3 regions of the Aeribacillus sp. FSL W8-0870 genome follow, and region 1 is predicted to be linked to each of the others. Evidence: riboswitches for the same ligand, from Rfam matches in the RefSeq annotation. Region 1 holds a riboswitch; each other region holds the start of a gene.
The links. Region 1 has a riboswitch for thiamine pyrophosphate ahead of thiT (energy-coupled thiamine transporter ThiT). Riboswitches for the same ligand answer to the same signal wherever they lie in the genome.
Positions count from the first base shown of each region.

Region 2: it holds a riboswitch for thiamine pyrophosphate, as region 1 does, so the genes downstream of both, thiC (phosphomethylpyrimidine synthase ThiC) here and thiT (energy-coupled thiamine transporter ThiT) in region 1, are expected to answer to the same signal.
Region 3: it holds a riboswitch for thiamine pyrophosphate, as region 1 does, so the genes downstream of both, NSU02_RS07665 (acetylornithine deacetylase) here and thiT (energy-coupled thiamine transporter ThiT) in region 1, are expected to answer to the same signal.

Region 1 covers NZ_CP150165.1:3,495,459-3,499,749, reverse strand. Annotated here, with positions in the region: gene NSU02_RS17020 (carbon-nitrogen hydrolase family protein) at 1-33, shown strand, start outside; gene menC (o-succinylbenzoate synthase) at 298-1,407, shown strand; gene thiT (energy-coupled thiamine transporter ThiT) at 1,449-2,009, opposite strand; TPP riboswitch at 2,079-2,182, opposite strand; gene NSU02_RS17005 (DUF418 domain-containing protein) at 2,355-3,590, shown strand; gene NSU02_RS17000 (DUF2179 domain-containing protein) at 3,694-4,239, shown strand; gene NSU02_RS16995 (DUF1992 domain-containing protein) at 4,261-4,291, shown strand, end outside.
Region 2 covers NZ_CP150165.1:2,837,753-2,842,043, forward strand. Annotated here, with positions in the region: gene NSU02_RS13820 (NfeD family protein) at 1-1,144, opposite strand, end outside; TPP riboswitch at 1,337-1,452, shown strand; gene thiC (phosphomethylpyrimidine synthase ThiC) at 1,588-3,330, shown strand; gene NSU02_RS13830 (galactosyldiacylglycerol synthase) at 3,378-4,291, opposite strand, start outside.
Region 3 covers NZ_CP150165.1:1,588,973-1,593,263, reverse strand. Annotated here, with positions in the region: gene tenA (thiaminase II) at 1-293, opposite strand, end outside; gene tenA (thiaminase II) at 311-988, opposite strand; gene NSU02_RS07665 (acetylornithine deacetylase) at 1,021-2,286, opposite strand; TPP riboswitch at 2,411-2,511, opposite strand; gene NSU02_RS07660 (DUF4149 domain-containing protein) at 2,577-3,245, opposite strand; gene NSU02_RS07655 (TlpA disulfide reductase family protein) at 3,475-3,930, opposite strand; gene NSU02_RS07650 (peroxiredoxin) at 4,023-4,291, opposite strand, start outside.

The DNA.
Region 1 (4,291 bases):
GAGAAGAAGACAACTATTGAGTGGAAAAATTAATCTCATGATGAGACTCGTTTCTACGATTGATCTCATTATTTATTTGAGATTTTGCAGTTCAATAAACAATAAGGGAAATAAAGAAATCCCTTGCTCCTTTACATTAAGAAAGCGTTTATTTTATAATTAGTGTAAAACAAACGTTCGAGTGGATTCGCTATTTTAAGAAATATTTTCCGGGAAATATCGAGCCCTCTGGCGAATGGCAATGATTTTGTCGAACTTAGCTGAGAGCTTGTTTAAAAAAGGAGATGCTCTTAATTGATAAAAATTAAGAAAATTGTTTTGCATATATTACAGATGCGTTTGAAAGCCCCATTTTCTACTAGCTATGGAGACATTCACGATCGCGAATTGTTGATCGTAGAAGTAAAGGATGATGATGGTGCAGCCGGTTTTGGAGAAGGGGTTGCTTTTTCCATTCCATGGTATACAGAAGAAACCTTGAAAACAACTGTGCACATGATCGAAGATTTCCTCATTCCGATTTTATCAAAGACGACGTTTCATCATCCTCGTGAGTTGGCTGAATCGTTTCGTTTTATTCGCAGAAATTATATGGCAAAAGCGGCTTTGGAAGGTGCCGTGTGGGATCTATATGCAAAACAGCAAAATATACCTCTTTCACAAGCTCTCGGGGGAATGAAAAAAGAAGTTGAAGCTGGGGTGAGCATCGGTATTCAGCCAACAATAAAAGATTTAATCAGTCTTATTGAACAATATCAGGAGGAAGGATACAAGAGAGTAAAAATAAAGATTAAACCAGGTTGGGATATTGAAGTAGTTAAGGAAATACGGAAGCATTTTCCGAACTTGGATTTAATGGCTGATGCGAACAGTGCCTATACATTAAAAGATATAAATCATCTAAAACAATTGGATGAGTTTCAATTAATGATGATTGAGCAGCCTCTTGCGCACGATGATATTGTGGATCATAGCAAACTTCAAAAAGAATTGGACACACCGATCTGTTTAGATGAAAGTATTTGTTCCTTCGAAGATGCTCGAAAGGCTGTTGAACTTCGAAGCTGCAAAATTATGAATATAAAAATCGGCCGTGTTGGCGGTTTGACAGAAGCAAAAAAAATCCATGATTTTTGCAAAGAGCAAAATGTTCCAGTTTGGTGCGGAGGGATGCTTGAATCAGGGATTGGACGGGCCCATAATATAGCCTTAGCGACACTTGAACAATTCACACTGCCAGGAGATATATCCAGTTCATCTAAGTATTGGGAAGAAGATATTATTGAACCGGAAATATCGGTTTATAATGGAAAAATTGCCTTGCCTGATAACCCGGGGATCGGTTTTCATGTAAGCCGTGAAAAATTAAAAAAATACACTGTTGAAACGAAAGTATTTACCCTATAAACAAAATTATCCTCTGCATGTTTTGCAGAGGATGATTTTGTTTATTTTACAACCAATCTTGGCGCTGCCATAATGAGAATAACAGTAACGACAGCGCATAATACAAACGCTCCTATCATCGTAATGCCGTTTACGATCAAAGAATAAACGACCGCTGACATTCCTTCTGGTGCATATTCTCCGAAGAAAAAGACACCGCTGATAAAATGCCAAAAATAACGTGCAAAAGCTCCGATGAAGACGCCAAAGATGATGAAAACAAGAGCAGAGCTTTTCTTTCCATCTTTCAGCTTATTTTGGATAGTTTTGCTGAAAAGACCGGCTAAACCGATAAAGGAAAAAGCTAGAAAATAGTCGATGAAGCCTTGAACAGGCATCAGGATGTATGCATCACCTAATACAATTTGTAATAATCCCCATAAAAAGCCGGAAATGAAGCCAATCTTTGCACCGGATCGAAACGATAATATGAGTACAGGCACCATGGCAATGGATATAGAAATGGCTGATGATAATTGAATGGAAGGGAGAAGATCAAGTATAACTGCCAATGCTGCAAAGATTGCTGCTTCTATTAATAGTAATAAGCGATTTTTTTCCAAAAATAAAACCCCCTGTATATTATTTGCTATCAACAAATATCCATAAGGGGGAAAAAGGCTGTATCATGGATCAGTATACTTCCACATCCCTACGCTAGCATTAACTAACAGGTTCAAAGGGTCTGGACGAAATATCCGTCCACTCTCAGCATATAGCTCCCCTTGTGGATCTGTTGATATTCGAATCTTATGTCTATCATAATAGACTATAAGAAAATTGTCATTCTTTTTTCGCTATATTCAAATAAATTTAAACACGATAAAGCTGAAATGCAGCCTTTGGACAAAAAATAATGAAAAAAGGGCGTTTATAATAAGAACTTTTTTCAGAATGGGGGTTTTGATTTGAATCTTAATCGTGAGCGTTATGAAGTAGTGGATGTGGTGCGGGGGGCTGCGATATTTGGAATTTTACTTGTGAATATGGCGCATTTCAGCTATCCAGATGTATATTTATACCAAATAGGCAGCGAAAATTTTTTTACTGAAACATGGAGAACATGGGATTTTCTAACGAGAAATATTTTGGAAATATTTGTGCAAATGAAGTTTATTACAATGTTCTCATTATTGTTCGGATTTGGAATCATCATCATGGAGGAACGGGCTTTAGGAAACGGCAGGAACTTTGTTTCTATATATATACGCAGACTGGTGGTGCTTTTTGTATTTGGACTAATTCATTCATTTTTCATCTGGGATGGAGACATTTTAATGGATTATGCTGTGCTGGGGTTTCTTCTCCTTTTTTTCCGGAAGTGTTCCTGGAAAACTCTTTTGGTATGGACTGTATGTTTATTTAGTTTATATTTGCTCCTTATTGGTTTGATGACGGCTGTATCCAATGGTGAGGATGCTTTAGTCCAAAAAAGAGAGCAGGCTGCCTTACTGGAAGAGGAGGCAAGAAACGCAATCCATTCATATCAAAACGGAAGTTTTACTGATATTTTCCATCAGCGTATTCATGATCGGCTTTTTTACATGTCTATGTCTGGCATGTGGCCTTTTCAACCGCTTGTCTATATAATAAACATGCTCCCATATATCAGCATGTTTTTAGTTGGCATGATATTTGCGAAACAAAAGCTTTTTCAAGAACCGGAGAAGCATCGAAGGTTATTAACAGCCATCTGGTTTTTCGGGCTTATCATTGGGCTTCCGTTAAATATTTTTGCGGTCAGCGCTGAAAATAGTTTTTACATGGTGTTCGGTGCACCATTTCTCATGTTGTTTTATGTGACCTCTCTCATATTTTTATATTTTCACCCAATCTGTCGGCAAATTGTTAAGAAGATTGCGCCTGTTGGACGCATGTCATTGACAAATTACATCATGCAATCTGTTATTTGTACATATATTTTTTATCATTACGGATTGGGATTGTACGGTAAAGTATACCCCTTCGCCGGTTTTTGGCTTGCACTCGCAATTTTTGCCGTGCAGCTTATCATCAGCCATATTTGGTTTAAATATTTTCAATTAGGGCCGTTGGAGTGGGTATGGAGAACAGCGATGTATTTCAAGCGCCAGCCTATTCGCATGAAAAAGGAAGTTTTGAAGCATAATAACAGATCAAGATGAATTGTAAAAATGTAGTTTCAAATCTCAGATTTTGAGTTTATGATAGCCCTTTCTTTTCGAAAATAATTTATAGTATGATGGAACAAAGGAGTGTCTAGGCAACATGTTTCTACAAGCAATTTTTATTTTTTTGCTGCAATTATTGTATGTACCAGTATTGACGATCCGAACTATTTTGTTAGTGAAAAATCAAACAAAGGCTGCTGCTGGTATAGGTTTGCTAGAAGCAGCGATTTATATTGTCGCTTTAGGAATAGTTTTTCAAGATTTATCTAATATTTACAATATTAGTGCATATATTATCGGTTTTGGTGCAGGGCTGTTGTTGGGCGGTGAACTGGAGAAAAAGCTGGCTTTTGGATATGTAACATACAATGTGAATTTAATGGATAAAAATTCCGGATTAGTCAAAAAATTGAGGGAGGCTGGTTTTGGGGTTACGGTCTTTCAAGGAGAAGGAATGAATTCGATTAGGTATCGTTTGGAAGTTGTTGCCAAACGGTCTCGGGAGGAAGAATTTTTAAACCTTGTCAATGAAATAGAACCAAAAGCGTTTTTAAGCTCATATGAAATTCGTTCTTTTAAAGGCGGATATTTAACAAAAGCGATGAAAAAGCGGGTAAAGCGTTTAGAAAAAGAACGAACATAACGGTCGAAGGGAGGATGAAGCGTGGATATATTTGCAAAAATTGCTGAGGATC
Region 2 (4,291 bases), 660 kb from region 1:
CCGGTCGTAAAGCAGTCACAGTTACACCCGTTTTCCCAATTAAATCTGTACGATTTTGATTGGATACATAACCTTTCTCCGTGCTGATTGAATCATTTAAAATAATTTTTTTAAACCATTTCATACGCTTACCAATCACCTTTGACATGATGAATATTGTGAATATCGAAATGGAACCGGCAATAAAAAGAGAAACCGCCATATGTCCTATATGATCAGCTGCTAAAAATAAACTTAAAAGGACTGAAAGAAAACCGATTGCTCCAATAATTCCTCCTGGAACAAACAACTCTGCAATTATAAGCAGAACCCCAAGCACGAACAAAACAACCGTTTCCAATCCCGCAAGCCCTGCAATAAAATGACCGAAGAAAAACAAAAACAGTGCCAATAGTCCAATAAAACCAGGAATGCCAAACCCAGGAGTGTACAATTCTAACACAAACCCTAAACCGCTAATCGTTAATAATATCGGAATGGTATACATGTTTGTTACAAAACGGGCTATTTTTTCAGCAAACGTCTCCTCAGTCTCCTGGACTTTTGCACCTTCCATTCCGATCGATTTCAAAAGCTCTGCCCGGCTTTTGGCGATGCCTTCACCATACCCGACTTCCATCGCTTGTTTTGCTGTTAATGTTAGTAATTCTCCTTTTTCTGCACCATATTCGGGCATATCCAAGCTGCTGTCTACCATCGCCTCAGCGAACATAGGGTCTCTGCCATGAACCTCAACAGCATTTCTCATCTCTGCTTTCCAAAACGATTGCACTTTTACTTCTGCAGCATTGCCATTGGAGTCAATGACAGCCGCTGACCCAATGGTACCGCCAGGATGGTAATATATTTGATCAGCCCTTAATGCTATATAAGCCCCTGCAGAAATCGCATGTTTATTTACATAAGCGATTGTTTTGATATCTGTATCCATAATCATTTTGCCTATTTCTATCGCTGCCTCTAAAGCACCGCCAGGAGTGTTCAATTCAAAAACAATGACATCCGCCTTCTCTTTTTCCGCCTCCTGAATGGATCGTTTAATAAAATGCACCAATCCTTTTTCAATTGTATTTTCAATCGGAATAAAATAAACGGTTTTCCCTTCAGCTGATTTGGCATCAAAAGACGCACAAATAATCGACAAGATGAGCAGCAGAGCGCAAATAGCGAAAAACTTATTGTTTGATTTCAGGCCTCTCCCCCCTTATTTTTTGCCTAATATTATTACGGACAATTGCGCAGAAAGTTTCAAAAATCAACAATTCTACAAACATCATGAAACGAAAAAATATTTTCATTATTTTTCATATTATGTTACTATTAAAAAAAATATATAACCATCTACTAGGGGTGTCCAATTAGCTGGACTGAGAGAAGAACGCGCCTGAAGTTCTTCAACCCTTTGAACCTGATCTGGATGATGCCAGCGTAGGGAAGTAGGTAGCGGGAGTATTTGTATTGCCTTCTTTTTCTATATTGAATTGATCGGGTTCGTGCTAAAGCGAACCCGTTTTTATTTTTCACATCCCATCTCCCCTCCTATTTTTCTATGCACATCTTCAGATAAAAAAATGGAGGAGGAGAAAAATGAAACATTATTTCGAAAACATGCAGTTTCCAGCAAGCAAAAAAATTTATGTGACTGGGTCAAGACCCGATATTCGGGTTCCGATGAGGGAAATTCAATTAACTCCCACGAAAACGGAAGCGGGAACGTTTGAAAATGAACCTGTAAAGGTTTATGACACGAGCGGTCCCTATACAGATCCTGATTTTCAGGCAGATATTCATAAAGGTTTGCCGGCTGTACGCAAACAGTGGATTTTAGACCGTCATGATGTTGTAGAATATGACGGGCGCCAGGTAAAGCCTGAAGATAATGGATTTCGCAATTGGGAAGATCACAATATTGCCACACCTTTTCATCGAAAGCCTTTCAAAGCAAAAAAAGGTGCTGTCGTTACACAAATGCACTATGCAAAAAAGGGGATCATCACCCCAGAGATGGAGTTTGTGGCGATTCGTGAAAACATAAATCCTGAATTCGTTCGTCAAGAAGTCGCTGCCGGCAGGGCCATTATTCCGTCCAACATTAATCACCCGGAAAGTGAACCGATGATCATCGGCCGGAACTTTCATGTAAAAATTAATGCCAACATTGGCAATTCAGCTGTAACATCGTCAATCGAAGAAGAAGTTGAGAAGATGCTTTGGGCCATCCGCTGGGGCGCTGACACAATTATGGACCTGTCAACAGGAAAAAATATTCATGCAACAAGAGAATTTATCATCCGCAACTCGCCCGTGCCGGTTGGAACCGTCCCGATTTACCAAGCGCTCGAAAAAGTAAATGGCGTTGCTGAAGAGTTAACATGGGAAATTTACCGTGATACATTAATTGAGCAAGCAGAACAAGGGGTCGATTATTTTACTATACATGCCGGCGTGCTGCTTCGCTATATCCCTTTGACCGTCAAACGGACGACCGGAATCGTATCCCGCGGCGGTTCGATCATGGCGCAGTGGTGTATGGCGCATCATCAAGAAAACTTTTTATACACTCATTTTGAAGAGATTTGCGAAATTTTAAAAACATATGATATTGCCGTTTCATTAGGTGACGGCTTGCGTCCCGGATCTATTCGAGATGCCAATGATGAAGCGCAATTTGCCGAATTGAAAACGCTCGGTGAATTGACGGAAATAGCCTGGAAACATGATGTCCAAGTCATGATCGAAGGCCCTGGGCACATTCCGATGCATAAAATTAAAGAAAATGTTGATTTAGAAAATGAAATTTGCAAAGGGGCTCCTTTTTATACCCTCGGTCCATTAACGACCGATATTGCTCCCGGCTATGATCATATTACGTCAGCCATTGGAGCAGCCATGATCGGCTGGTACGGAACGGCCATGCTATGTTATGTAACTCCGAAAGAGCATTTAGGCCTTCCCAATAAAGAGGATGTGCGCCAAGGTGTTGTTGCTTATAAAATTGCAGCCCATGCCGCAGATTTGGCAAAAGGGCATCCAGGCGCCCAAATAAGGGATGATGCTTTATCAAAAGCCCGTTTTGAATTTCGCTGGAACGACCAATTTAATCTTTCTCTCGATCCTGAACGGGCACGCGAATATCATGACGAAACTTTGCCGGCAGAAGGAGCGAAAATTGCCCATTTTTGTTCTATGTGCGGTCCAAAATTTTGCTCGATGAAAATTTCCCACAATTTAAGAAAAATGGCCGGTTCAAGTGATTCTGATTTCGTTCAGGAAGGTTTGAGGCAAAAAGCAAAAGAATTTATAGAGGGCGGGTCATCCCTTTATCGATAAATAATTTTCAAACTAATGCTCCTAGAAGCTTTAATGGCTTCCAGGAGCTATTCATTCATTAAACGTTTGATCAATCCCGCTGGTTCAATCGGAGCTAAACTTTTATGATATTCATCCACTTTCGATAAAAATTTTGATAGCTGCTTAGATTGCAGCGCTCGAATAATGGAGTCCGAAATATTTGTTTCCTCTTGCCAATTTCGAAAATCAAACACCATCCCGAATTTTGTTAATTTCTCCAAATTTATTTCTTCCTGTCCTGGAAGAGTGTGGTATACAAATATAGGAATTTTTTTGTATAAACATTCGCTGATTGTCACACCACCGGGCTTTGTCATGATAAAATCGACGCGATTGTACAGATCGTTCATTTGTTCTCTTGAAGAGATGTAAGGTAAAGGAGTAATTCGTGGATGGTTTTGTTTTATTAATCGATCATAAAGCTTTCTGTTTTTTCCGCATAACACCATATAATGGATATCATCATCGCGGCTGATTTTTTCCGTTATCTTCTCTATTGAACCGACGCCTGAACTTCCTCCCGAAATTAATCCTCGATAAAAACGCATGCTATGTACATGTTCATCTTTCCTTTTTGTAAAATTTGGGTGAATAGGAATCCCTGTAACAAAAATCTGTTCTTTTTTTATACCTTTTTCGAGCAAATAATCTTTCATATATGAGTGACCGACAAAATGATAGTCAATTTCTCTTTTTCCCCAAAGATGATGAATAAAAAAATCTGTGTATACATTGATAACAGGGATGTTGATTTGAGAAGAGGCTTTCAGCCTGGCAAGCAAGTAGGAAGGAAGAGCATGGGTACAAACAATCATTTTCGGATTCAATTCATCAATGATCTTTTTTAAATGGCGGAGAAAAAGTGCCTCATAATGGAAAAACCTTTTGCCGCTCTTTTGTTCCGCAAGCACTGACCTGTGGTACATATGGCTGTATGATT
Region 3 (4,291 bases), 1.9 Mb from region 1:
TCCTCTGTGATTCCCAGCTGTTTGGCAAATGTTTCATGAAGAGATAATTCCGCTTCAAATGTTCCTTGTGCATGCTGAGCCATTCGCGATGTCGTATATAAATCGTTTGCTTTTGCCGCTCCATACGATTGCACTTTTGCAAAATGGCTTAAATAATACGAATCTTGTAAAACGTAATAACGAAAACATTCAAGCGGCAAACTCCCATCAGCAATACCTTTTACAAATGGATGATCGAAGCTGGCCTGCCATATCGGATCTGCTTTTGTTCGAATTTTTTCAGTAAATTTCATGTTCATTCTCTCCTATATTAAGAATTGATTTCGATTGGCCACATTTCTTTTCGTTCAGACATTTCCCAAAACATATATTCGTATTTGCTCGTTGTAACAAAAATATCCTCCAGCCATTTCAATTCTTCTTCCCGTTTTCCTTCTGCAAGCTCATTCATTAAATCTTTCAGCCATTTTGCCAATTCACCGAATTCTGTTGATGCGTACATTTTTACCCACTCGCCGTAAAACTCATGTTCACTGGCACCAGGAATCTCATGTAAGCGTGTGCCGATTTCATAATAGCTCCATGTACATGGAAGGACTGCGGCAACCAGTTCTGCCAATGATCCTCGCTGCGACACATTTAACATGTAGCTTGTATATGCAACGGTTGTAGCAGCAGGCTGAACTTGTTCTAATTTTTCCTTCTCTATTCCTATTCTTTCAGCGTATTGACGATGCAAATCCATTTCCACTTTTAACGTCGAATGTAGAAGATCAGCAAAAACTGTCATTGTTTGAAGATTGTGAGCCTTTAAGCTTCCAAGGGCAAACAGGCGGCAGTATTCGATTAAATAAAGATAATCCTGCTCCATAAAAAAGCGAAATTTGTCGATATCCAGCGTCCCATTGCCGATTCCTTGAACAAACGGATGATGGTAACTCGCTTCCCAAATCGGTTTTGCAGTTTTATACAATCGGTCTGTAAACATTTGAATTACCCCTTTCGCAGCTTTTGTAATTGTCATCGTTTTTTCTGATACCAATCAAATAAAAACGCGATCAGCGATTTTGTAAATGTTTTTAATTGGGGGATGGACAGCTTTTCATTCACCGAATGTGCATCTTCAAGCGTGCCCGGTCCATATAAAACGACGGGAATTCCCGCTTCACTCAGCCAGCCGCCGTCTGTCACAGTAGGGGACATCGTCAGCTTTGCTTCCTCATTAAATGCCAGTTTATGTGCTTTTTGTAATGTTTTCACTCCGAGTGAATGTTCGTCATATGAAAAAGCTGGGAAAATTTCTCCTCGATCTTCAATCATCGATGTGCCGCCCCATTTAAATTTCGGAGGATATTTCCGAAGCCATGGATCAGCCATTGCAACATGATGGATATGTTCTTCAATTTCCCGGATCACCTCTACATAATGCTCTTCCGGGTAATAGTGAACGGTAATCCAAAGGGAACATTTATCGGCCACAAAAGCGGCGTGCCTTCCACCTTCAATCACTGCAGGATTAATTGTGGCAGAACCAGGCGGAAAGCCTTTGCTCGTTTTCATCACTGCCCAATGCTGTTCAAGCTCTCGCAGTCCTTCAATAATTTTCATCATTTTTTCAATCGCGCTTGCCCCAAAAAGCTTCCCGCCGGCATGAATCATTTGTCTTCTCGTGCCATCGTGAAATGTCTCGGGGCTTTCAATCGTAATCCAGCCCGTGATCACCCCGCCTTGCCCTTGTATTTCACAGTTACTTGAATCGACAACGATGGCAAAATCAGCTCGATATCCCCGGTCGCAGCACGATTTTGTTCCTGCTTCGCCTACTTCTTCTCCGACGACGGACTGAAAAATGATATCCCCTCCCGGCTCAATGCCGTTTTCTTGCAGCAGCTTTAATGCAAACAGACTGGCAGCCATTCCCCCTTTCATATCCGCTACACCGCGTCCGTATATGTAATCCCCTTTAACCGTTGCCTCAAAAGGAGGCGTTAGCCATTCTTCTCCCTCTTCGATTGAAGCGACATCAATATGCCCGTTAATAATTAAACTGTGGTAATTTTCTGGATCTTTTCCTTTTTTCGTTCCTACTACGACTGGATCTTGTTCATATAAATCCCATTGATCAATGGAAAAGCCGATGTCTTCCAAATATGAGGCGACATACTTTTGAGCCTCTTTTGCATTTCTTGCCGGAGGGCTCGGCGTTTCAAACGATACGAGTGTTTTTAGAAGATTCAGAAGTTCTTCTTCCCTTTCATCAATTTGCTGAAATAGCGTTTGTAACACGTTGTCTCCCCTTTCTTAACATTTTGTTTTGAAAAATGGTTTGCCAACCAGCCATGTAATGCAAAAAGCCCGTTCCCAATATAAGGGAACGGGCAAGTATATACAAAACCCATAGACAGGTTTCGATATTACTGCACCACTTCCCTACGCTAGTATGATCTAGATCAGGTTCAAAGGGTCAAGGCACACGCCTTTCTCAGCCTTTCGGCTCCCCTAGTGGTATGTTAATATTATGAAATTTTCATTTAATTTCATTAAATCATAAAATATAGAAAAATACAAGCTAACGGTTAATTGATCCTTTTTGCTGTCTTTAATAATTCACGATAACCAATTCGAGTAAATTGCAAATGTTGATCAATATAATTAGCCTTTTTCAAATGCTCGATGGATTGTTCAGAAAAACTGCCGCTAATTTCCTGAAACCTTTGATTAATTTCCACTAACGAATGATTTAATATAAAATCTGCATCAAGCAGCAGGACAATCCGCTCGATCTCAGGATCTCTTTTTAAAATCAAGTTGGCAATCCGGCCTTTCATGAATGCCAGCTCTTGTTGAAGCTTTGAAGCTTCATCCTCTTTTTCTCTAATTTTGGCTCGGTACTTTTGTTTTTCTTCCTCTTCGATACCGGCTTTTGTTAATAGCTCCTCCAACAATTGCGTTTTATCAAGCTCAAGTTTATTTAATTGCTGTTCTTTTCGCGCCATTTCTGTTTCATCAGGCAGCTTTTCGGTTTGAATAGGCTCTTTTCGATCTTCTTTCATCTTTATCATATAGTCTATTTTCCGATAGACAAGGAAGGCGAGAACAACTAAACATCCATTTAATAGCAGAGATATAAAACGCACGACGACGTCGTTAAACGCAAGCAAATAAAATAGGAAAAGGATAACGATGACAGCCAAAAGCACCTTTAATAGATTCATAATGGAAAAAATTTGTGATTGTTTTGCCATCCACCTATGCTCCTTTTTGTTCAAACTAGCATCATTTATTATAGCATGTTGTGATTTGGAATGTGAATCATTTCTTTAGGATTGAGAGCTGGAAAAAGGATGCCGGATGAATGGTAAATGGAGATGCTTATCTTTTGAAAGCTTCGAAGCAATAAAAACAAGTCCTTTCAAAGCCGGAAAGGTATTTCTAAAATGAAAAACCACCTGCAATGTTTTGCAGATGGTTGAATCATTCAGCGTTTTCTGTTTCCGCTAACACCCGATTAACACGTTTTTCCAGCATTTTCATTCCGCTTCCTCCTGCTTGGAAGTGGCGAAGAATGCCGTTTTTGTCAAAAACATAATATGCAGGTACATATTGATTTTCAAAAGCATCGGTTAATTTATGTTCGTTGTCAACAAAGATCGGTTGCGTAATCCCGTGTTCTTCCGCTACTTTTTTAATATCATCAATATCTAAATCCTTTTCGGAGCGAGGCATATGAACAGCTACTACGTTCAGTTTATCTTTATATTGATCGCGGAACTCATTTACTTTCGGCATTGCTTCTTTACACAAATGGCAGCTGATTGACCAAAAATGGATTAATGTTGGTTTTTCACCGATTAATTGCTCTTTCGTTACTTCGCCATTCAGCCAAGTTGTTGCTCCGACTAATTCAGGCATTGGCTCACGTAATTTCATTTGCGTTTCCTCCTTGAAGAATGAATATCAAAAAAATAATCGTTTGAAAAAAGGCCTAACGTACTGCTAGGCCCTTTGAATGAAAAGCTTCATTATACTTTAAGCGTTTCTTGACCAGGCTTCCAGTTTGCTGGGCAAAGTCCGCCAGTTTGAAGCGCTTGAAGTACACGCAATGTTTCATCAACATCGCGGCCAATGTTGTTATGGAATACTGTTTGATATTGAAGTTCGCCTTCTGGATTGATGATGAACAATCCGCGAAGAGCAACTCCTTCTTCTTCGATTAAAACGCCGTAGTCTCTTGATACTTGATGATTTGTATCTGCTGCAAGCGGATATTTAATATCGCCTAAACCGTTCT